Regions from separate parts of the Citrobacter sp. U14242 genome, predicted to be linked through region 3. Evidence: predicted binding sites of a transcription regulator. Region 3 holds the regulator's gene; each other region holds the start of a gene.
The links. Region 3 encodes LexA, which represses DNA repair genes until DNA is damaged. Its sites were predicted from a motif close to TNCTGTATGTACATACAGNA; they were not measured.

Region 1 (6,930 bases), on a different contig from region 3:
CGCCATCACCTGCTGAAACTTATCCTGCCCGGTAATAGCGTGAAACTGACGTGCATCGAGACTGTCGACGCTGACGTTGAGTGCCGTCAGCCCGGCATCGCGCCATGCAGCAGCATCGCGCGCCAGACGATAACCATTGGTGGTTACCGCAATCTGACGGATAGCGTCGTTTTCACGTACAGCAGCAATAATGTCGGTAAAATCGCGACGCAGTGACGGTTCGCCACCTGTCAGACGCACCTTTTCCGTTCCCAGACTGGCGAACGCACGTGTGACGCGGCGAATTTCATCAACGGTCAGAAAGCCGTTATTAGTCACGCCACCAGGCTTATAGCCATCTGGCAGACAGTAGGTGCAACGAAAGTTACACACATCGGTAATCGACAAACGCAAGTAGTAAAACTTACGCGCGAATGCATCGGTAAGTTGAGAGCCCATGTACACCTTTCCAAATACGGGAGGCGAAGTCATTTCTTCCTGCGCCCTGGTGACAATCGTATTCACGTATCGTCACGGCCAAAGCACCGTATCATTTGACCCAGGTGCAGAGGCTAGAGTGTTTATACTCGTCATGCTTTGAGTACATTGTGGTTATGCCGATACTAGCGTGTAAATGACACTTTTGCCATGTACACTTTCGCTGTATAAACATATATATAGCGACATGATCGTGCAATTTCGCTACAGAATAAGCAAAAACCATGGTTTTGCATTGATATACATCATCTTGCTATCAGGTGGATGTCGTCAGAAAGTGGTAGATCGCAGAAAATTATTTTCTGCGATGACGACTGGATAATTGCTGAAAATACGCTATTTACGTTATTGTAACGCCGATCAATTGATATCAGGAATAACTATGCGCACTCGTACGCTGGCAGATCTGGATCGCGTTGTCGCTCTCGGCGGAGGGCATGGATTAGGACGCGTTCTGTCGTCACTTTCCTCTTTAGGCTCACGCCTGACGGGCATCGTCACGACCACCGATAACGGTGGTTCCACAGGGCGAATTCGCCGTTCAGAAGGCGGTATTGCCTGGGGAGACATGCGGAACTGCCTCAACCAGTTAATTACCCAACCCAGCGTCGCATCGGCGATGTTTGAGTACCGTTTTGGCGGTAATGGCGAGCTTTCCGGCCATAACCTCGGAAATCTGATGTTAAAGGCGCTCGATCACCTCAGCGTGCGGCCTCTGGAAGCCATCAATTTAATTCGCAGCCTGCTAAAAGTTGATGCGCATTTAATTCCCATGTCAGAACTGCCGGTGGACCTGATGGCGCTGGACGATCAGGGACATGAAGTGTATGGCGAAGTAAATATCGACCAGCTCACTACCCTGCCACAAGAATTAATGCTCTCACCTAAAGTTCCCGCTACGCGAGAGGCAATTGAAACCATCGCAGAAGCGGATCTGATCCTGATAGGACCGGGGAGTTTTTATACCAGCCTGATGCCGCTACTGCTGCTTGACGAACTGGCGCAGGCCTTGCGTCGTACGCCGGCTCCAATGGTTTATATCGGCAATCTGGGACGTGAACTCAGCCTGCCTGCCGCCAGCCTGACGCTTGCCGATAAGCTGGCTATCATTGAGCAATATGTTGGTAAGAAGGTGATTGATGCGGTGATTGTAGGGCCAAAAGTCGATGTTTCGGCCGTGACCGACCGCATTGTGATTCAGGATGAACTGGAAGCCAGCGATATCCCCTATCGTCATGACCGTCAGTTGCTGCATAGCGCGCTGGAGAAAGCGGTGCAGGCGTTAGGTTGAACGTATTTGCCTGATGCGCTGCGCTTATCAGGCATACAAAACGCTCTGCGGCACCAAACACAGCCTGGTGCGCTTATAGGCCGGATAAGGGATTCATCCCGCATCCGGAACACGCTTACGATGCCGCGATAAACAACTCACGCAACTGATGCAACTGGTCACGGATCTGGGCGGCCTCTTCGAACTCAAGGTTCTGCGCATGCTGCATCATCTGACCTTCTAACTCGTGAATCTTCTGCTGCAGCGCTTTCGGCGTCATATCCAGCTCAACAACCTCGGATTTCGCCCCGGCACGCGACTTCCCTTTGCCTTTCGCTTTGGTCTTCGCAATATTCTGACCCAACGCCAGAATATCAACGACTTTCTTGTTCAGCCCCTGTGGCGTAATACCGTGCTCTTCGTTATACAGTTGCTGCTTCTCGCGACGACGTTCGGTCTCACCAATGGCCTTCGCCATCGATGCGGTAATTTTATCGCCGTAGAGAATCGCTTTACCGTTGATGTTACGTGCCGCTCGACCGATGGTCTGGATAAGCGATCGTTCCGAACGCAGGAACCCTTCTTTGTCCGCATCCAGAATCGCCACCAGAGAGACCTCTGGCATGTCCAGGCCTTCTCGTAACAGGTTGATACCCACCAGCACGTCAAACTCGCCCAGGCGCAAATCACGAATGATTTCCATGCGTTCCACGGTATCAATGTCGGAGTGCAAATAGCGCACCCGCTCGCCGTGTTCTTCGAGATATTCGGTGAGGTCCTCCGCCATCCGTTTCGTGAGTGTCGTCACCAGCACGCGTTCGTTAATCGCCGCGCGAGTGCGGATCTCAGACAGCAGGTCATCAACCTGCGTCGCGACCGGACGAACTTCAATTACCGGATCCAGCAGCCCGGTTGGTCGCACCACCTGATCGACCACGTCATCACCGGATTTCTCCAGCTCATAATTGCCCGGTGTCGCTGAAACATAAATGGTTTGCGGTGCCAGCGCCTCGAACTCTTCAAACTTCAGCGGACGGTTATCCAGCGCCGACGGCAGACGGAATCCATATTCAACCAGCGTCTCTTTTCGTGCCCGGTCGCCGCGGTACATCCCACCAATTTGCGGAATCGTTACGTGGGATTCATCCACCACCAACAGACCATCGGCAGGCAGGTAATCAAACAGCGTCGGCGGCGGCTCGCCCGGACCGCGTCCGGACAGATAGCGTGAATAGTTTTCAATACCCGAGCAGTAACCCAGCTCGTTCATCATTTCCAGATCGAACTGCGTACGCTGGCTTAAACGCTGTTCTTCCACCAGCTTGTTGTTCGCCAGCAGGATTTTGCGGCGGTCCGCCAGCTCAACTTTAATTTCTTCCATTGCCTGCACAATACGTTCGCGCGGCGTCACGTAGTGGGTTTTCGGGTAAATGGTGAAGCGCGAAATAGTGGATTCAACCTGCCCGGTTAGCGGGTCGAACAGCGACAAGCGCTCAACTTCTTCATCAAACAACTCGACGCGCAGTGCAATATCGTCAGATTCGGCTGGAAAGATGTCGATCACCTCACCACGCACGCGGAACGTCCCGCGCTGGAATGCCTGATCGTTACGCGTGTATTGCAGCTCAGCAAGCCGACGCAGGATCGCGCGCTGGTCGATAATCATCCCCACCGTCAGGTGCAACATCATCTTCAGATACAGATCCGGATCGCCCAGACCATAGATCGCGGAAACCGAGGCCACCACCACCACATCCCGCCGTTCAAGCAGAGCTTTGGTCGCCGACAAACGCATCTGTTCAATGTGTTCGTTTACCGACGCATCTTTCTCGATAAACGTATCAGAGCTCGGGACATAAGCTTCCGGCTGATAATAGTCGTAGTAGGAGACGAAATATTCCACTGCGTTATCCGGGAAAAACTCTTTCATCTCGCCATACAACTGGGCTGCGAGGGTCTTGTTAGGGGCCAGCACCATAGTCGGACGCTGTAAGTCCGCAATCACATTGGCGATAGTGAATGTCTTCCCCGACCCCGTCACCCCGAGCAGCGTCTGATGCGCCAGACCATCCTCCAGCCCTTCTTCCAGGCGACGAATCGCCTCAGGCTGATCGCCAGAGGGTTTAAAAGCGGAATTCAGTTTGAACGGTTTACTCATGGGCAGTTACCTGAAGCAATGGGCGGGCAGGTGTGTAATTTTACTCGCAGCAGTATATTTTGCCAGTAAAATATACTGGATGAAAAAACAGTAACGCGCCAGATTATTTCTGTTACGCCATCAGAAAGCCCGTCATAGCAGGCTAAAATTTTGGCACTGGCGAGATAAAACACCAGTAAAAATGTGTTATCCCCAAACCAATGACTTTTTTAACATTTGTCAAGACGGCAGATGAAAGTTTTATGGCAACGCATGACGCTTCTGCGACAGCCATTGCTTTTATCTAACATTCTGAATTTCAATAACTATTCTCTCGAGCCGTCTTTCGCATCAATTTAGTCGCAGGCCGCGTCTTCTCTCGCTTACATTGTGTTTTCTAACTCTAATACACAAGGTTATCCACAGGAATAGTGGATAACTGCCTCCAGCCCGTGCTGACTGCCGCCTGGCAAAAACACCGACTTGCTCTTTTCGGGTGGGATAAAAAACAATTATCGCCATTTTTTTATATTTATCAGCTAACGCAGCCCTGGACGCAGCCGAGATCTTGCTCGCATTTTCACCATTTACCTGCCTGCACCATCCCGACGCGACCAGGCACTGGCAATGTGCACAAAATCAAGTCAGGTCGTTAAAAGCCAGACATCGCTGCCGGTAGATCACGCTATCCCGCTGTTTTTCGTGTAGTTCCCTTTTCTGGCAAGAGATTTGCAATTTTCTTCTGCTCCCCGGCCTGTCGGGCGGATAACATCATGATGGAGAAAACCTATGTTGAGTCTTCGTGCGGTGAATCACTATTACGGTAACCAGCACACGCTATGGGATGTGGATCTCGACCTGCAACCCGGCAAGTGTACCGGTGTGCTGGGACTTCCGGGGATGGGGAAAACAACGCTTGCCAATTGCATCATCGGCAATTTGCCGATTGAAAGCGGTACGATGGTCTGGTATCAGGCTGGGGCACCACCGTGCGATCTGCGGCCAATGGCAATGGTCAACCGTATCGCCCTGGGTATTCGCTATGTCTCACAAGAACGGCGTATTTTTTCGCAGTTGACCGTCGAGGAAAACCTGCATATTGCGCGTAAAGCGATCGGGGAAAACGCGGCGATGACCGGCAGCGATATATACCGCCTCTTCCCACAGTTGTACAGTCTGCGTCAGACCAAAGGGGGGGTCTTATCAGAGGATGATCAGCACCAGCTCGCGCTCGCCAGCGCACTGGTTACACGCCCACGCCTGCTGATCCTCGATGAGCCTACGCGAGGCACGGGCCAGGCGTATGTTCACAAATTGGGCAATCTGATCGTGCGCCTGAGCCAGGAGTTGGGTATCGCCATTATGCTCGCAGAACAAAGCCTGCCGTTTATTCGTCGGGTCGCGGATTGCTATTGCCTGTTACATCGCGGACGCAATGTGGCCCAGGGACAACTGGCGCAGCTCAACGACCCGTTTCTTAACGACTGGATGGCACCAGAGGCAAAACGCTAAGGTCGAGATAGTGACCTGTCGTTGCGCGTTCTGGCTCGTCTTCCAGCCAGGGAATTTCCCCCAGCAGCTGGGCCGGAATCGCGCGCTTCAGCGTTGCCATATATTCAGCATGGCGTTTCCCTGGTGGAGCCACATCATTGGCAACCCACCCCGCCAGCGTCACCCCCGCCTGTTGTACCGCTTGCGCAGTCAGAATGGCATGGTTGATACAGCCAAGCTTGACGCCAACCACCAGAATCACCGGAAGTTGTTCTGTTTGTACCCAGTCAGAAAAACTCAGCGTGGGTGAAAGCGGCGTAAACCAGCCGCCAGCGCCTTCCACCAGCACCCAGTCGGCTTGCATTTGCAGTGCCTGTAAACCAGCAGACATCACTGAAGCCAGAATCGGTCGCCCTTCATCAGCGCTGATGATATGCGGTGACGTGGGTTCGGCAAAGGTATAGGGATTGATTGCCGCATAGTCCAGTGCCAGCGTGCTGTTACGTTGCAACGCCAGGGCATCGCTGTTACGCAAACCGTCCACCGTCATTTCACTGCCCGACGCAACCGGCTTATAGCCAATGGTCCGATAGCCCAGTTTCCCAGCAGCCTGCAGCAGCGCACAGCTGGCGATGGTTTTACCGACTTCGGTGTCGGTCCCGGTGACAAAATACGTTTTAGTCACGTTGAATCACTCCCAAAAAAAGATGATACGTCAGCGGGTATTTCCCCTGCTGCTGGGGCCAGGCTAACTGAAGCTGGTGCAGCTGTGAGCGAGTCAGCACGCGCTGCTCGCGTCCATCATGGAGATGCGTCGCACCGATCCCTTTGAGCGAGCGCATGGCGCTCAATGCGTCGTCAAACCACAGTGTCACCGTATGAAGCTGATACTCGACGTCCCAGCCATGCAGAGCCTTTTCAAGTTGCTCCACGGGCAAGAAACGGTTGATGTGCTCCCGGTCATCCACCGCCTGCCACGCCCGGCGTAATTCCGGCATCGAGCCGTGCGCCAGCGTACTAAATGCCACCGTGCCTCCGGGGCGCACAACCCGGCAAAGCTCGTTTAACGCCCCGCGTAAATTATCACACCACTGAACCGCCAGATTGCTCCATGCCAGGTCAAAAGTGGCGGCGTTTTGTGGGATGGCTTCAATATCCGCCAGCAGATAGTGGTGGGCGGCATTTTGCCGCTGTGCCTCTGCCAGCATTTGTTCAGAAAGATCCAGTGCGCTGACTTCGCTTCCCTGCTCACGCCAGTAGCGACTCATGCGCCCAGGGCCGCACCCCGCATCCAGTACCCGTGGGAAATCCCGTTCGCCAAGCAGCGTCAGCAAGGCATCGGCGCTTTGGCACTGTAGCCCGGCATGTTGTTCATAATGGGAAGCGGCGCGCCCAAAGGCGGCAGCAATGGCCTGTTTATTGACCTGTGCCATGCAGCACCTCCAGTAAACGGTCGATATCCTGGCATTCATGAGCCTGCGTCAGCGTCAGCCGTAATCTGGCGGTGCCGACCGGTACCGTAGGAGGCCGGATAGCTGTCACCCAACAACCTTGA
Region 2 (6,930 bases), on a different contig from region 3:
CCAAACCAGTTAATAATAAATAGGAATGTCTCTTTAAGGTAATAATTATAATGTCGTGATTGAGTTTTTTTAACACTGAAGAGAACATTGCAGAATGCAATGTTCTCTTCTTGGAAGTGCGCCGTCTGAATAAAGACAGTGAAAATATTATGTTCTCTTTCCATTATATTGCGCGAACCACTCCAGCATTCTCTGCCAGCCGTCTTTTGCGGATTCTTCGTGGTAGCTTGGACGATAATCGGCGTTAAAGGCATGGCCCGCGTCGGGATACACCACAATTTCCGCTTTGGCATTTGCGGCGCGTAATGCCTGACGCATGGTTTCCACGCTGTCCTGCGAAATACTGGTGTCCTGAGCGCCATAGAGCCCCAAAACGGGGGCGTTCAGATCGGTGGCGATATCGACGGGATGTTTGGGGGAGTTTAACGTTTTGTCGCCGACCAGTTTGCCATACCACGCCACCGCCGCTTTTAGCTGTGGATTGTGTGCGGCATACAGCCAGGTAATACGTCCACCCCAGCAAAAACCCGTCATCATTAATTTATGCACATCGCCGCCGTTGCGGGAGGCCCAACTGGCAACATGATCCAGATCGGCAAGAACCTGTGAGTCCGGGACTTTCGCCACCAGGCCGCTTAGAAGCGTCGGGATATCGGCAAAATCACTGGGATCGCCCTCGCGAAAATAGAGTTCGGGTGCGATAGCCAGATAACCTTCCAGCGCCAGTCGACGGCAAACATCACGAATGTGCTCATGAATACCAAAAATTTCCTGCACGACAATGACGACGGGCAGCGGGCCATCGGTCTGTTGTGGTCGTGCGTAATACGCAGGCATATCATCGCCTTGTGAGGGTATTGATGTCACTCCAGCGATAATCGCGTTATCCGGAGTGTGAACCGTCGTGGACGCCGGTGGGGATACAGCAGGTGCAAAACCAGATTGTCGTGTTGTCATGGTATTCTCCGTACCCTTAAATATTGTGCAAAATAGCGCATTGTTAACTATAGACACATGCAACGAACCACATTGCCTCAAACAGTCTATCTTTTGTGCAAGGCGTCCTTACATTGCGCTATTAATGTGATATGAGTCACTATTTTACGGTAATTCGATGCAATTGATTTCCTTCATAGTGACGACTGTCACGAAAAGATGTTTATGCCTTCGGTAAAGTGTGTTTTTGCTTCTTCTGACAAAACCGATTCACAGAGGAGTTTTTATGTCTAAGTCTGATGTTTTTCATCTCGGCCTCACTAAGAACGATTTACAAGGGGCCCAGCTCGCTATCGTCCCTGGCGACCCGGAGCGTGTGGAAAAGATCGCCGCGCTGATGGACAAGCCGGTTAAGCTGGCATCTCATCGCGAGTTCACTACCTGGCGTGCTGAGCTGGATGGTAAAGCAGTGATCGTCTGCTCTACCGGTATCGGCGGCCCGTCGACGTCTATTGCCGTAGAAGAACTGGCGCAACTGGGCATTCGTACCTTCCTGCGTATCGGTACGACCGGCGCTATCCAGCCGCATATCAACGTTGGCGACGTGCTGGTTACCACCGCGTCTGTCCGTCTGGACGGGGCGAGTCTGCATTTTGCACCGATGGAGTTCCCGGCAGTTGCCGATTTCGAATGCACCACCGCATTGGTGGAAGCGGCGAAATCTATCGGTGCGACCACCCACGTAGGCGTTACTGCGTCTTCAGACACCTTCTACCCAGGCCAGGAGCGTTATGACACCTTCTCTGGTCGCGTAGTGAGCCGTTTCAAAGGCTCGATGGAAGAGTGGCAGTCGATGGGTGTCATGAACTATGAAATGGAATCTGCGACGCTGCTGACCATGTGCGCAAGCCAGGGTCTGCGTGCCGGTATGGTTGCAGGTGTTATCGTCAACCGTACTCAGCAAGAGATCCCGAATGCAGAAACGATGAAGCAAACGGAAAGCCACGCGGTGAAAATCGTGGTAGAAGCCGCACGTCGTTTACTGTAATTCTCCCTTCTTTGTTAAAAGGCCGACGTGTTCGGCCTTTTTATTTTGCGTAGTACCTCGCAGGAAATTCCTTTTAAACTGGACGTTTATACAGCACAATTCTATTTTGTGCGGGTAAGTCGTTGCTGTAAGGGGGCGTTGTGGATATTTCAATTTTGATGAGTGCCGTGCTGGCATTAGCTGCAGGGCTGCTGGTGGGCTGGCTGGCGACAAAAGCGCGCGCCGATCAGATCCGCGCAGACCTCATCGAAGAGCGACGAGAACTGGATATTGCTCTCAGTGCAGCCCGGCAACAGCTCTCGCAGGAAGCCCACTGGCGCGACGAATGCGAGTTGCTGAATAACGAACTCCGCAGCCTGCAGAGTATCAATACCTCACTGGAGGCCGATCTCCGGGAAGTCACCACCCGTCTGGAAGCAACGCAACAGCATGCAGAAGATAAAATTCGCCAGATGATCAACAGTGAACAGCGCCTGAGTGAACAGTTTGAGAATCTGGCGAACCGCATTTTCGAGCACAGTAACCGTCGGGTAGATGAGCAAAATCGCCAAAGCCTTAACAGCCTGCTTACGCCATTGCGTGAACAACTGGACGGTTTTCGCCGTCAGGTGCAGGATAGCTTTGGTAAAGAGGCTCAGGAGCGCCATACCCTGGCACACGAAATTCGTAATCTCCAGCAGTTGAATGCGCAGATGGCACAGGAAGCGGTTAACCTGACGCGGGCATTGAAAGGTGATAACAAAACACAGGGAAACTGGGGAGAGGTAGTACTTACGCGGGTACTGGAGGCTTCCGGCCTGCGGGAAGGCTATGAATACGAAACCCAGGTTAGCATCGAGAATGATGCGCGCTCACGGATGCAACCGGACGTTATTGTCCGGCTACCGCAGGGTAAAGATGTGGTGATTGACGCTAAAATGACGCTGGTTGCCTATGAGCGCTATTTTAATGCAGAAGATGAATACACCCGGGAGGGGGCGCTGCAGGAGCATATCGCCTCCGTGCGAAATCATATTCGTCTGCTGGGTCGTAAAGATTATCAACAGCTTCCAGGGCTGCGTACACTGGACTATGTGCTGATGTTTATCCCCGTTGAGCCTGCTTTCCTGCTGGCGCTGGACAGACAGCCCGAACTGATTACCGAAGCGCTCAGAAATAACATTATGCTGGTGAGTCCTACCACGCTGTTGGTGGCATTACGTACTATCGCTAACCTGTGGCGCTATGAGCATCAAAGCCGCAACGCGCAACAAATTGCGGATCGGGCCAGTAAACTTTATGACAAGATGCGCCTGTTTGTGGATGATATGTCGGCAATCGGCCAAAGCCTGGATAAAGCCCAGGATAACTACCGACAGGCAATGAAGAAGCTCTCTTCGGGGCGTGGAAATGTCTTATCACAGGCGGAAGCCTTCCGCGGCTTAGGCGTGGAAATTAAGCGTGAGATTAATCCTGAGTTGGCTGAACATGCCATGAGCCAGGATGAAGAGTACCGTTTGCGCTCGGTTTCCGAGGCGCAACAAGAAGAGACATACGCCGATAACGCGGCGGTAAATCAGCAATCGAGCTAGCCCATTTGGGGTAGTTGAACCCGGCAGAAGGGTAGGGCAAATGGGCCCAATCTGTTACACTTCTCGAACATTTTTTGGATGAGCAGGCACTGAGATGGTGGATAATTCACAAGAAACGACGCACTTTGGCTTTCAGACCGTCGCTAAAGAGCAGAAAGCTGACATGGTGGCCCACGTTTTTCATTCTGTGGCGTCTAAATATGACGTTATGAATGACTTAATGTCATTTGGCATTCATCGTTTGTGGAAGCGCTTCACCATTGACTGTAGTGGCGTGCGTCGTGGACAAACCGTTCTGGATTTAGCGGGCGGCACGGGCGATCTGACAGCAAAATTTTCTCGCATGGTTGGTGAAACCGGTAAGGTTATTCTGGCAGATATCAATGACTCAATGCTCAAAATGGGTCGCGAAAAGCTGCGCAATATTGGCGTGATTGGTAACGTTGAATATGTCCAGGCAAATGCTGAAGCACTGCCGTTCCCTGACAATACCTTTGATTGCATCACCATTTCTTTCGGCCTGCGTAACGTTACGGATAAAGAGAAAGCGCTACGCTCGATGTATCGTGTGTTGAAACCTGGTGGGCGCTTACTGGTGCTGGAATTCTCCAAACCGATCATCGAACCGCTGAGCAAAGCGTATGACGCGTACTCTTTCCATATCTTGCCACGTATTGGTTCGATGGTTGCGAGCGACGCAGATAGCTACCGCTATTTGGCTGAGTCCATCCGTATGCATCCCGATCAGGACACGTTAAAAGCAATGATGCAAGATGCCGGGTTTGAAAGTGTTGATTACTACAACCTGACGGCAGGTGTTGTTGCGCTGCATCGTGGTTACAAGTTCTGACAGGAGACCGGGGATGCCTTTAAAACCCTTAGTTACCGCTGGCGTTGAAAATCTGCTCAACACCTTTCTGTATCGTTCTCCTGCGCTAAAATCAGCCCGAACGCGTTTGCAGAGCAAGGTACTGCGTGTTGATCTCAAAGGATTTTCTACGCCGTTAGTCCTGGTGTTCAGTGAGCGCCAGGTCGATGTGCTGGGGGCATGGGAAGGCGAAGCCGATTGCACTGTGATCACACATGCCAGCGTGTTACCTAAATTACGTGACCGGCAGCAGCTCACAACGCTTATTCGTAGTGGCGAACTGGAAGTGCAGGGCGATATTCAGGTGGTGCAGAACTTTGTGGCTCTGGCTGACCTGGCGGAATTTGACCCTGCAGAGCTATTAGCACCTTATACCGGTGATATCGTCGCGGAAGGCGTTAGCAAAGTCCTGCGCGGTGGCGCGAAGTTCCTGCGTCATGGCATTCAACGTCAGCAACGTTATGTTGCTGAAGCGATCACTGAAGAGTGGCGTATGGCCCCTGGCCCGCTTGAAGTTGCATGGTTTGCGGAAGAAACGGCAGCGGTTGAGCGCGCGGTCGAATCTCTGGCCAGACGGCTGGAAAAACTGGAGGCCAAATGACGCCAGGAGAAGTACGGCGCCTTTATTTCATCATTCGCACTTTTTTAAGCTACGGTCTTGATGAACTCATCCCCAAAATGCGTATTACGCTGCCGCTCCGTTTGTGGCGTTACACATTGTTTTGGATGCCAAACCGACATAAAGATAAGCCGCTGGGTGAAAGGCTGAGACTGGCTTTGCAGGAATTGGGGCCAGTGTGGATCAAATTTGGTCAAATGCTCTCCACCCGTCGTGACCTTTTCCCTCCGCACATCGCCGATCAACTTGCACTGTTGCAGGATCGGGTTGCTCCATTCGATGGACAACGAGCAAAAGAACAAATTGAAGAAGCAATGGGTGGGCTACCTGTTGAAGCGTGGTTTGATGATTTTGAGATCACACCACTGGCATCTGCGTCTATTGCTCAGGTGCATACCGCGCGACTGAAGTCGAATGGCAAAGAGGTGGTGATCAAGGTTATTCGTCCGGATATCCTGCCGGTAATCAAAGCCGATTTAAAACTGATCTATCGTCTTGCTCGCTGGGTCCCTCGCCTGTTGCCGGACGGCCGTCGTCTGCGGCCAACAGAAGTGGTCCGCGAATATGAAAAAACATTGATCGACGAGCTGAACCTGCTGCGTGAGTCGGCAAACGCCATTCAACTGCGACGCAATTTTGAAGACAGCCCGATGCTGTACATCCCGGAAGTGTATTCCGACTATTGCAGTCAGAACATGATGGTGATGGAGCGTATTTACGGTATCCCTGTTTCGGATGTTGCAACGCTTGAGAAGAACGGTACCAACATGAAACTGTTGGCTGAGCGTGGTGTTCAGGTCTTCTTTACCCAGGTATTCCGCGACAGTTTTTTCCATGCCGATATGCACCCTGGTAACATTTTCGTCAGCTATGAGCACCCTGAAAACCCGAAATACATCGGTATTGATTGCGGGATCGTGGGCTCATTAAATAAAGAAGATAAGCGTTATCTGGCTGAAAACTTTATTGCGTTTTTTAATCGCGATTACCGTAAGGTTGCCGAGCTACATGTTGATTCTGGTTGGGTGCCTCCCGATACCAATGTTGAAGAATTTGAATTTGCAATTCGTACCGTGTGTGAGCCGATCTTCGAAAAGCCGCTGGCAGAGATCTCCTTTGGTCACGTGTTGTTGAATTTGTTCAATACGGCACGTCGATTTAATATGGAAGTCCAGCCTCAACTGGTGTTGTTACAGAAGACGCTGTTGTACGTTGAGGGTGTTGGCCGACAGCTCTATCCTCAGTTGGATTTGTGGAAAACGGCCAAGCCTTTCCTTGAATCCTGGATTAAAGATCAGGTAGGTATTCCGGCGCTTGTCAGGGCATTTAAAGAAAAAGCACCGTTCTGGGTCGAAAAAATGCCAGAAATACCTGAACTTGTGTATGACAGTTTGCGCCAGGGCAAATATTTACAGCACAGTGTTGATAAGATTGCGCGCGAGCTTCATGCGAATCACGTACGTCAGGGACAATCCCGTTATTTATTGGGTATTGGCGCAACGTTGCTGTTAAGTGGGACATTCCTGTTGGTAAGCCGTCCTGAGTGGGGGCTTATGCCTGGCTGGTTAATCGCGGGTGGTGTTATCGCCTGGCTGATCGGCTGGCGCAAAATGCGCTGATTTTTTCATCGCCCAAGGCAGGTCGTGTAACGTATACTACGGCCTTATTAATTCATCATCTATGACAGAGGAACATGTATGGGTGGTATCAGTATTTGGCAGTTGTTGATCATTGCCGTCATCGTTGTACTGCTATTTGGCACCAAGAAACTCGGCTCCATCGGTTCCGACCTTGGCGCGTCTATTAAAGGCTTCAAGAAAGCGATGGGTGATGATGAACCTAAGCAGGATAAAACCAGCCAGGACGCTGATTTTACCGCTAAATCCAT
Region 3 (6,930 bases):
AGCGTCAGCACCAGAGAGCTGAACACGGCTTTATCGAAGAACTCAGGCGCGTTGATACCGTGCAGTACGGAAAGACGTTGCGCCACGGTACGGCTCTCTTTCTCCAGCGTACTGCGGTTGATGGACGGGTTTGCACTCAGCAGCCAGAAGGTAATGGCATAGCGCTGTAGTGTTTCACGCGCGCCCGCAGCCAACAGCTGAAGCGTGCGAGAGTGAACCGGGTTGATATGCAGCTCATCGTTCTGCAAAGTTATCAGACCCTGACGCTGCATTTCGTTGGCCAGCGCGTCAATCACGCCGGCAAGCTCATCACGCTCCCAACGCAGGAACAGCTCTGCTTTCAGCATCGGGTACAGCGCGTCAATATGCTGTTGTAACGCGGCGCGTGAAATCCGACGGTGCTGAGTCACAATCGCTGCCATCAACGAAGGCAGAACCAGCATGTGCGCAATGTTGTTGCGGTAGTAGGTCATCAGTACCGCCTGCTCACGCGGCAGAATGATGATGTCACCGATGGTGTCTTTCTCAACCTCAAACTTGTTCATCTGCAAGGCGTGGTCGATCAGTTCACTGGCGCTTTGTGTGGGAACTGTCGAATCCGCAGCATACGGTACATTGCGTAGCAGGCTCAGGTAGCAATCGAGCTGTTCGGTTAGCTGCTCGCGAGTCAGAGAACGCTGGCGGGAAGCCAGTAACGCGGTACAGCACAGGTTCATGGCGTTTGCTGCGCCCGCGTTGTTAATGCGTACCATCAGATCGGCAGCAATGTTATTCACTGTCGGCGTCAGCCAGGCCGGGCGAATAGACTCGATAGGATCGATAGATTCGCGCCACTCCGGCACATGCTGATTCAGGTAGGTCATCAATGGCATCGGTTCGCCAAAGTTAACGTAGCCCTGACCCAGATTACGTAGCTTGCTCAAACCGCGTAGCATTTGCGGCAGACTCTCTTTCTCTTTAGTCGCGCCACGCAGCTCTTTTGCGTAAGTCCCCACTTCCATCACGTGCTCGTAGCCGATGTAGATAGGCACCAGTGTAATGGGACGCGTACCGCCGCGCAGCATCGCCTGGATGGTCATCGACAGCGTGCCGGTTTTCGGGTCAAGCAGACGGCCGGTACGTGAGCGACCACCTTCGACAAAGTATTCAACCGAGTAACCACGGCTGAACAGCTCGCCCAGGTATTCGCGGAATACGGTGGAATAGAGCTTATTGCCTTTAAACGTACGACGAATAAAGAATGCGCCCAGACGGCGGAAAATCGGACCAGCCGGCCAGAAGTTCAGGTTGATCCCTGCAGCGATGTGCGGTGGAACCAGCCCCTGATGGTACAGAACATACGACAGCAGCATGTAGTCCATATGGCTGCGGTGGCACGGCACATAGACGATTTCATGCCCGTCGTGCGCCAGTTGGCGTACGCGCTCGGCATTGTGAACGTTAATTCCCTGGTACAGTCGGTTCCAGGTAAAGCCCAGGATACGGTCTGTCAGGCGGATCATCTCATAGGAGAAATTCGCGGCAATCTCTTCCATCAATGCGATAGCGTTTTGCTGCGCTTTTTCATGGGAGATTTTTTTGCTGCGAGCTTCATCTTCCACCGCGCGCGCGATGGCTTTTGAGGCCAGCAGTTTATTAAACAGATCCTGGCGGGCAGGGAGGCGAGGGCCAACCGCGGCTAAGCGCTGGCGGGCAAAGTGCATACGCGCGACGCGTGCCAGTTTCTGTGCGATGGTTTTATCTGTGCCGTGTTCGTCTGCCATGCGGCGCAGGGAGACGGAAGGTGAGAAGCGGACAAAACTGTCGCGTCCCAGCCAGGAGACGGCAAAGAATTTCTGTACGCCATTCAGCATGCGAAGTGGCGGATTGACCTCGCCTTTCTCGCGCCCTGGCGCACGGCCAAACATCACCGATACCGGCACCATCTGCACATCCAAATCGGGGTTGCTGCGATGCAGATCGAGATAGTTATGGAACAGCTTGATGGACTCTTCTTTTGGCGTGTAATAGGTGAATACACGCGGGCCGCCGTGTATAAACACGTAGCGCGGCAGCAAAGTCCCGTCTATCTCCAGCGGTTCCAGGGGATCGGGGAGGTCGTGCACCAGACATTGGGCACGCAGTGTCAGCAAGTCAGCTTTTGAGTTGTACGGTAAGACGTACATAATGGGACGAGAGGTATCGAGTCCCAATTCCGGGGCGGGTTCCGCCGGGATAGACTTGCTTTTTACCAGGATGCTTAATGGTAAATTCAGTAATTTGTAGTAAATTCGTGGCCAGCCGGACATAAACGATGTAAAGCCTCTGGTTAATAATGCAAATGCGCTGCAAGGATATCAGAAAGTTTAGTGAATTTCTGTGGTATCCCGTCATACTTCGCGCAGCTTTGCTTATGCCCTGAAACAAACAGGGTAACGATACAATGATACTAACGCTAATAATGTAAAAAGGTTCTTTTGATGGCCAATAATACCACTGGATTCACTCGGATTATCAAAGCAGCAGGCTATTCCTGGAAAGGTTTCCGTGCCGCATGGATCAATGAGGCGGCATTCCGTCAGGAAAGCGTTGCCGTACTGTTGGGGGTAGCAATTGCCTGCTGGCTGGACGTTGACGCGATTACCCGCGTACTGCTGATTGGTTCGGTGATGCTGGTGATGATCGTTGAAATTCTGAACAGCGCCATTGAGGCGGTCGTCGACCGGATTGGTTCTGAGTATCATGAGCTTTCTGGCCGGGCGAAAGATATGGGATCGGCTGCGGTATTGCTTTCTATTTTTGTCGCGCTGATCACCTGGGGCATCCTGTTGTGGTCGCATTTGCGATAAAGATTCCACAACTTCATAAATCTCCTGTTTTTTGTGCAGTTTGCGGTTCCAAATTCGCCTTTAGCTGTATATACTCACAGCATAACTGTATATACACCCAGGGGGCGGAATGAAAGCGTTAACGGCCAGGCAGCAAGAGGTGTTTGATCTCATTAGAGATCACATCAGCCAGACAGGTATGCCACCGACGCGTGCGGAGATCGCGCAGCGTTTGGGGTTCCGTTCCCCAAACGCGGCTGAAGAACACCTGAAAGCGCTGGCACGTAAAGGTGTGCTGGAAATCGTTTCTGGCGCATCGCGTGGTATTCGCCTGCTGCAGGAAGAAGAGGAAGGTTTACCGCTTGTTGGTCGTGTCGCGGCCGGTGAGCCCCTTCTGGCACAGCAGCACATTGAAGGTCATTACCAGGTTGACCCATCACTGTTCAAACCGAACGCCGATTTTCTGCTGCGCGTCAGCGGCATGTCGATGAAAGATATCGGGATTATGGATGGCGATTTACTGGCTGTGCATAAAACGCAGGACGTGCGCAATGGCCAGGTTGTTGTTGCCCGTATTGATGATGAAGTCACGGTTAAGCGCCTGAAAAAGCAGGGCAATAAGGTTGAGCTTCTGCCAGAAAACAGCGAGTTCAAACCGATCATCGTTGACCTGCGTGAACAAAGCTTCACTATTGAAGGGTTGGCTGTCGGCGTGATTCGTAACGGTGAATGGCTGTAATGATCTGCTGATTTCCTGTAGGCCGGAAAAGGCGTTTATATCGCTCTCCGGCAAGTTGCCCGATGACGTTACGCTTGTCGGGCCTACAAAAACGCGTTAATTCCTTTTCAGGCTCCTTTCCATGCCTTTCTTTACCTCCTCTGATAAAGCACTTTGGCACCTTGCCTTACCGATGATTTTCTCCAACATCACTGTCCCACTGCTGGGGCTGGTGGATACGGCGGTGATTGGTCATCTGGATAGCCCGGTCTACCTTGGTGGCGTTGCCGTTGGCGCAACAGCGACCAGTTTTCTCTTTATGTTACTGCTGTTTTTACGCATGAGTACCACCGGTCTGACAGCTCAGGCGTTCGGCGCGAAAAATCCGCAGGCACTGGCACGAGCGCTGGTTCAGCCGCTGATGCTGGCGTTGGGTGCCGGATTGCTTATCGCACTGTTTCGTACACCGGTTATCAGCCTGGCGTTGCATATCGTGGGAGGTAGTGAAGCGGTGCTGGAGCAGGCCAGACGTTTCCTTGAAATCCGTTGGCTCAGCGCGCCCGCCTCACTGGCCAATCTGGTGCTGCTTGGCTGGCTGCTTGGCGTCCAGTATGCACGCGCGCCAGTGATCCTGCTGATTGTTGGCAATGTGCTTAACATCGCGCTCGATTTGTGGCTGGTGATGGGCCTGCATATGAACGTGCAGGGCGCGGCGTTGGCGACGGTGATTGCTGAATATGTCACGTTACTGATCGGCCTGATGATGGTACGCAACGTTCTGCATTTGCGTGGGGTTTCGCTGGCGATGTTGAAGCTTGCGTGGCGCGGCAACTTCCGCCGTTTACTGGCGCTTAACCGTGACATCATGCTGCGTTCGCTGCTGTTACAACTCTGCTTTGGTGCTATCACGGTACTCGGGGCTCGCCTCGGTAGCGATGTCATTGCTGTCAATGCCGTTCTGATGACCCTGCTGACGTTCACCGCTTACGCGCTGGATGGATTTGCCTATGCCGTGGAAGCACATTCTGGTCAGGCTTATGGCGCGCGGGATGGCAGCCAGTTGCTGGATGTCTGGCGGGCGGCTTGCCGGCAGTCGGGTATCGTGGCAATCCTGTTTTCCCTGGTCTATGCCCTGTTCGGCGAGCAGATCATTGCGCTATTGACCTCATTGCCGCAGATCCAACTTCTGGCCGATCGCTATCTCATCTGGCAGGTGATTTTACCGCTGGTGGGCGTCTGGTGTTATCTGCTGGACGGGATGTTTATTGGCGCAACGCGTGCCGCGGAAATGCGTAACAGCATGGCCGTTGCGGCCGCGGGTTTCGCGTTAACGCTACTGGCTTTACCGCTACTGGGAAACCACGGCTTGTGGCTGGCGTTAACCGTTTTTCTCGCGTTGCGAGGTCTTTCACTGGCCTTCATCTGGCGACGTCACTGGCGTAAGGGCACCTGGTTTGCCTGATGCCTATGGTTAAAAATTCTGAATAGTAAATAAAACCCAGAATCCCTGACTACACTTATTATCACGCCCGGCAAAAACAGCATGTATCCGGGCGCAGCACTCTCGCTATTCACAACCTAACGATGAGGACTTGATGATGAATAAAGACGAAGTCAGCGGTAACTGGAAACAGTTCAAAGGTAAAGTGAAAGAGCAATGGGGCAAACTGACCGATGATGATATGACGGTCATTGAAGGTAAACGCGACCAGTTGGTAGGTAAAGTCCAGGAACGATACGGGTACGCGAAAGATCAGGCGGAGAAAGAAGTTAAAGATTGGGAAAAACGCAACGATTACCGCTGGTAATTAACCCCTCCCTCCTGAGAGTACAAGGATGTACGCTCTTTTATTTACCGCCCTACTTTCTTCTTCACCTGAATGGTATGGTCATGCTGGCAATCACCAGGATGGCGGCATGATTCAACTTCCACACATGCCGGACACAGGCCGTGGGCTTCAATCACGTTATGGCGCAGAGCAAATCCCATTTTAGCTGCCAGCGTATGCATAATATCTTCCACGCCTTCCGCACACTCTTCTTTTACCACACCACAGCGGTCACAAATAAACATTGCCGAGCTATGGGTTGGCTGATCGAACAGATGACAGAGCACATAGCTGTTGGTGGACTCCACTTTGTGCACAAAGCCTTGTTCAAGCAGAAAATCAAGCGCACGATACACTGTCGGGGGTTTGGCCTGAGGCTCGGTTTCCCGCAGCAGATCAAGCAGATCATAGGCGCTGATCGCACCTTCCTGCAGGCTCATCAGGCGCAGCACTTCGAGGCGTTGTGGCGTTAGTCGCACGTTACGTTGCACACAGAGTTTTTCAGCTTGAGCCAATAACTCCTGCGTGGTGGTTTTGTCCATTTGGCGCCTCGATTTGTGTGGAAGGTTAATCCCTTACTTTATCATGTTCTGCTTAAAACGCCGAGATCCACCGCTGTGTGCTATACCTGACGCATCGCAACACTGGAAAATTACCATGAAAAAACCCGATTGTATTCGCCACTGGCGTGAAGTTGAGGGGGCTGATGACTCCACCTATCCAGGCAGCGATGAGCTTTTTTCTATTGGCGCGCCGCTGGCCCGCAGGTTGGGGTTAGGGCGATTAGGCATTCACCACGAACGTCTGCCGCCGGGACGTCGTACTTCTTATCCACACGCTGAAAGCGATGAAGAAGAGTTTATCTACGTGCTGGAAGGCTACCCGGAAGCCTGGATAAATGGTTACTTATGGAAGCTGGAACCCGGCGATAGCGTCGGTTTTCCGGCAGGAACCGGCGTGTGCCACACTTTTATCAACAACACCAGTGACGAGGTGCGGCTGCTGGTCGTCGGTGAGGCGAACAAGAAGCATAACCGCATCTACTATCCGCTCAATCCGGTCTATGCGGTCACGCGTGAGGATCGCTGGGTTGACCATCCGCCACAGTTTTTTGGTCCACACGACGGAAAACCCGGGCGGAAATGACGATCTACGCGGACGAAGAGCGCTATCCACGATGATGTGGCTCACTATCGCAACGGTCTATGCTATAGTAGCGCCCCTTTTTTAACCGGATGCTTGAATATTCGCCATGCTGCCTGAATCTCAGTCTACCGCTTTTCCCGCTCATCGTTTTTCTATCGCGCCGATGCTTGACTGGACGGACAGACACTGCCGTTACTTTTTGCGCCTGCTGTCCCGCCAGACGTTGCTCTATACGGAGATGGTGACCACCGGGGCAATCATTCATGGCAAAGGCGACTATCTGGCGTATAGCGACGAAGAGCATCCGATAGCCTTACAGCTGGGCGGAAGCGACCCGGCGGCACTGGCCCAGTGCGCAAAGCTGGCTGAGGCACGAGGCTATGACGAGATTAACCTCAACGTCGGCTGCCCTTCCGATCGCGTACAAAAC

Region 1: uvrB (excinuclease ABC subunit UvrB) is a predicted target of LexA. The motif match lies at 3,979-3,998, and genes of this name have one in related genera.
Region 2: rmuC (DNA recombination protein RmuC) is a predicted target of LexA. The motif match lies at 2,061-2,080, and genes of this name have one in related genera.

What each region holds. Positions count from the first base shown of each region.
Region 1 is NZ_JBKGLW010000008.1:193,174-200,103, forward strand. Features, by position in the region: gene moaA (GTP 3',8-cyclase MoaA) at 1-438, opposite strand, end outside; molybdenum cofactor riboswitch at 426-571, opposite strand; gene yvcK (uridine diphosphate-N-acetylglucosamine-binding protein YvcK) at 860-1,768, shown strand; gene uvrB (excinuclease ABC subunit UvrB) at 1,884-3,905, opposite strand; gene ACLJXE_RS15045 (ABC transporter ATP-binding protein) at 4,674-5,396, shown strand; gene bioD (dethiobiotin synthase) at 5,362-6,060, opposite strand; gene bioC (malonyl-ACP O-methyltransferase BioC) at 6,053-6,808, opposite strand; gene bioF (8-amino-7-oxononanoate synthase) at 6,792-6,930, opposite strand, start outside.
Region 2 is NZ_JBKGLW010000016.1:69,051-75,980, forward strand. Features, by position in the region: gene ACLJXE_RS22090 (dienelactone hydrolase family protein) at 148-957, opposite strand; gene udp (uridine phosphorylase) at 1,223-1,984, shown strand; gene rmuC (DNA recombination protein RmuC) at 2,143-3,555, shown strand; gene ubiE (bifunctional demethylmenaquinone methyltransferase/2-methoxy-6-polyprenyl-1,4-benzoquinol methylase UbiE) at 3,650-4,405, shown strand; gene ubiJ (ubiquinone biosynthesis protein UbiJ) at 4,419-5,024, shown strand; gene ubiB (ubiquinone biosynthesis regulatory protein kinase UbiB) at 5,021-6,661, shown strand; gene tatA (Sec-independent protein translocase subunit TatA) at 6,740-6,930, shown strand, end outside.
Region 3 is NZ_JBKGLW010000013.1:84,617-91,546, reverse strand. Features, by position in the region: gene plsB (glycerol-3-phosphate 1-O-acyltransferase PlsB) at 1-2,288, opposite strand, end outside; gene ACLJXE_RS20320 (diacylglycerol kinase) at 2,460-2,828, shown strand; gene lexA (transcriptional repressor LexA) at 2,938-3,546, shown strand; gene dinF (MATE family efflux transporter DinF) at 3,668-4,987, shown strand; gene ACLJXE_RS20305 (CsbD family protein) at 5,124-5,333, shown strand; gene zur (zinc uptake transcriptional repressor Zur) at 5,378-5,896, opposite strand; gene ACLJXE_RS20295 (cupin domain-containing protein) at 6,012-6,500, shown strand; gene dusA (tRNA dihydrouridine(20/20a) synthase DusA) at 6,607-6,930, shown strand, end outside.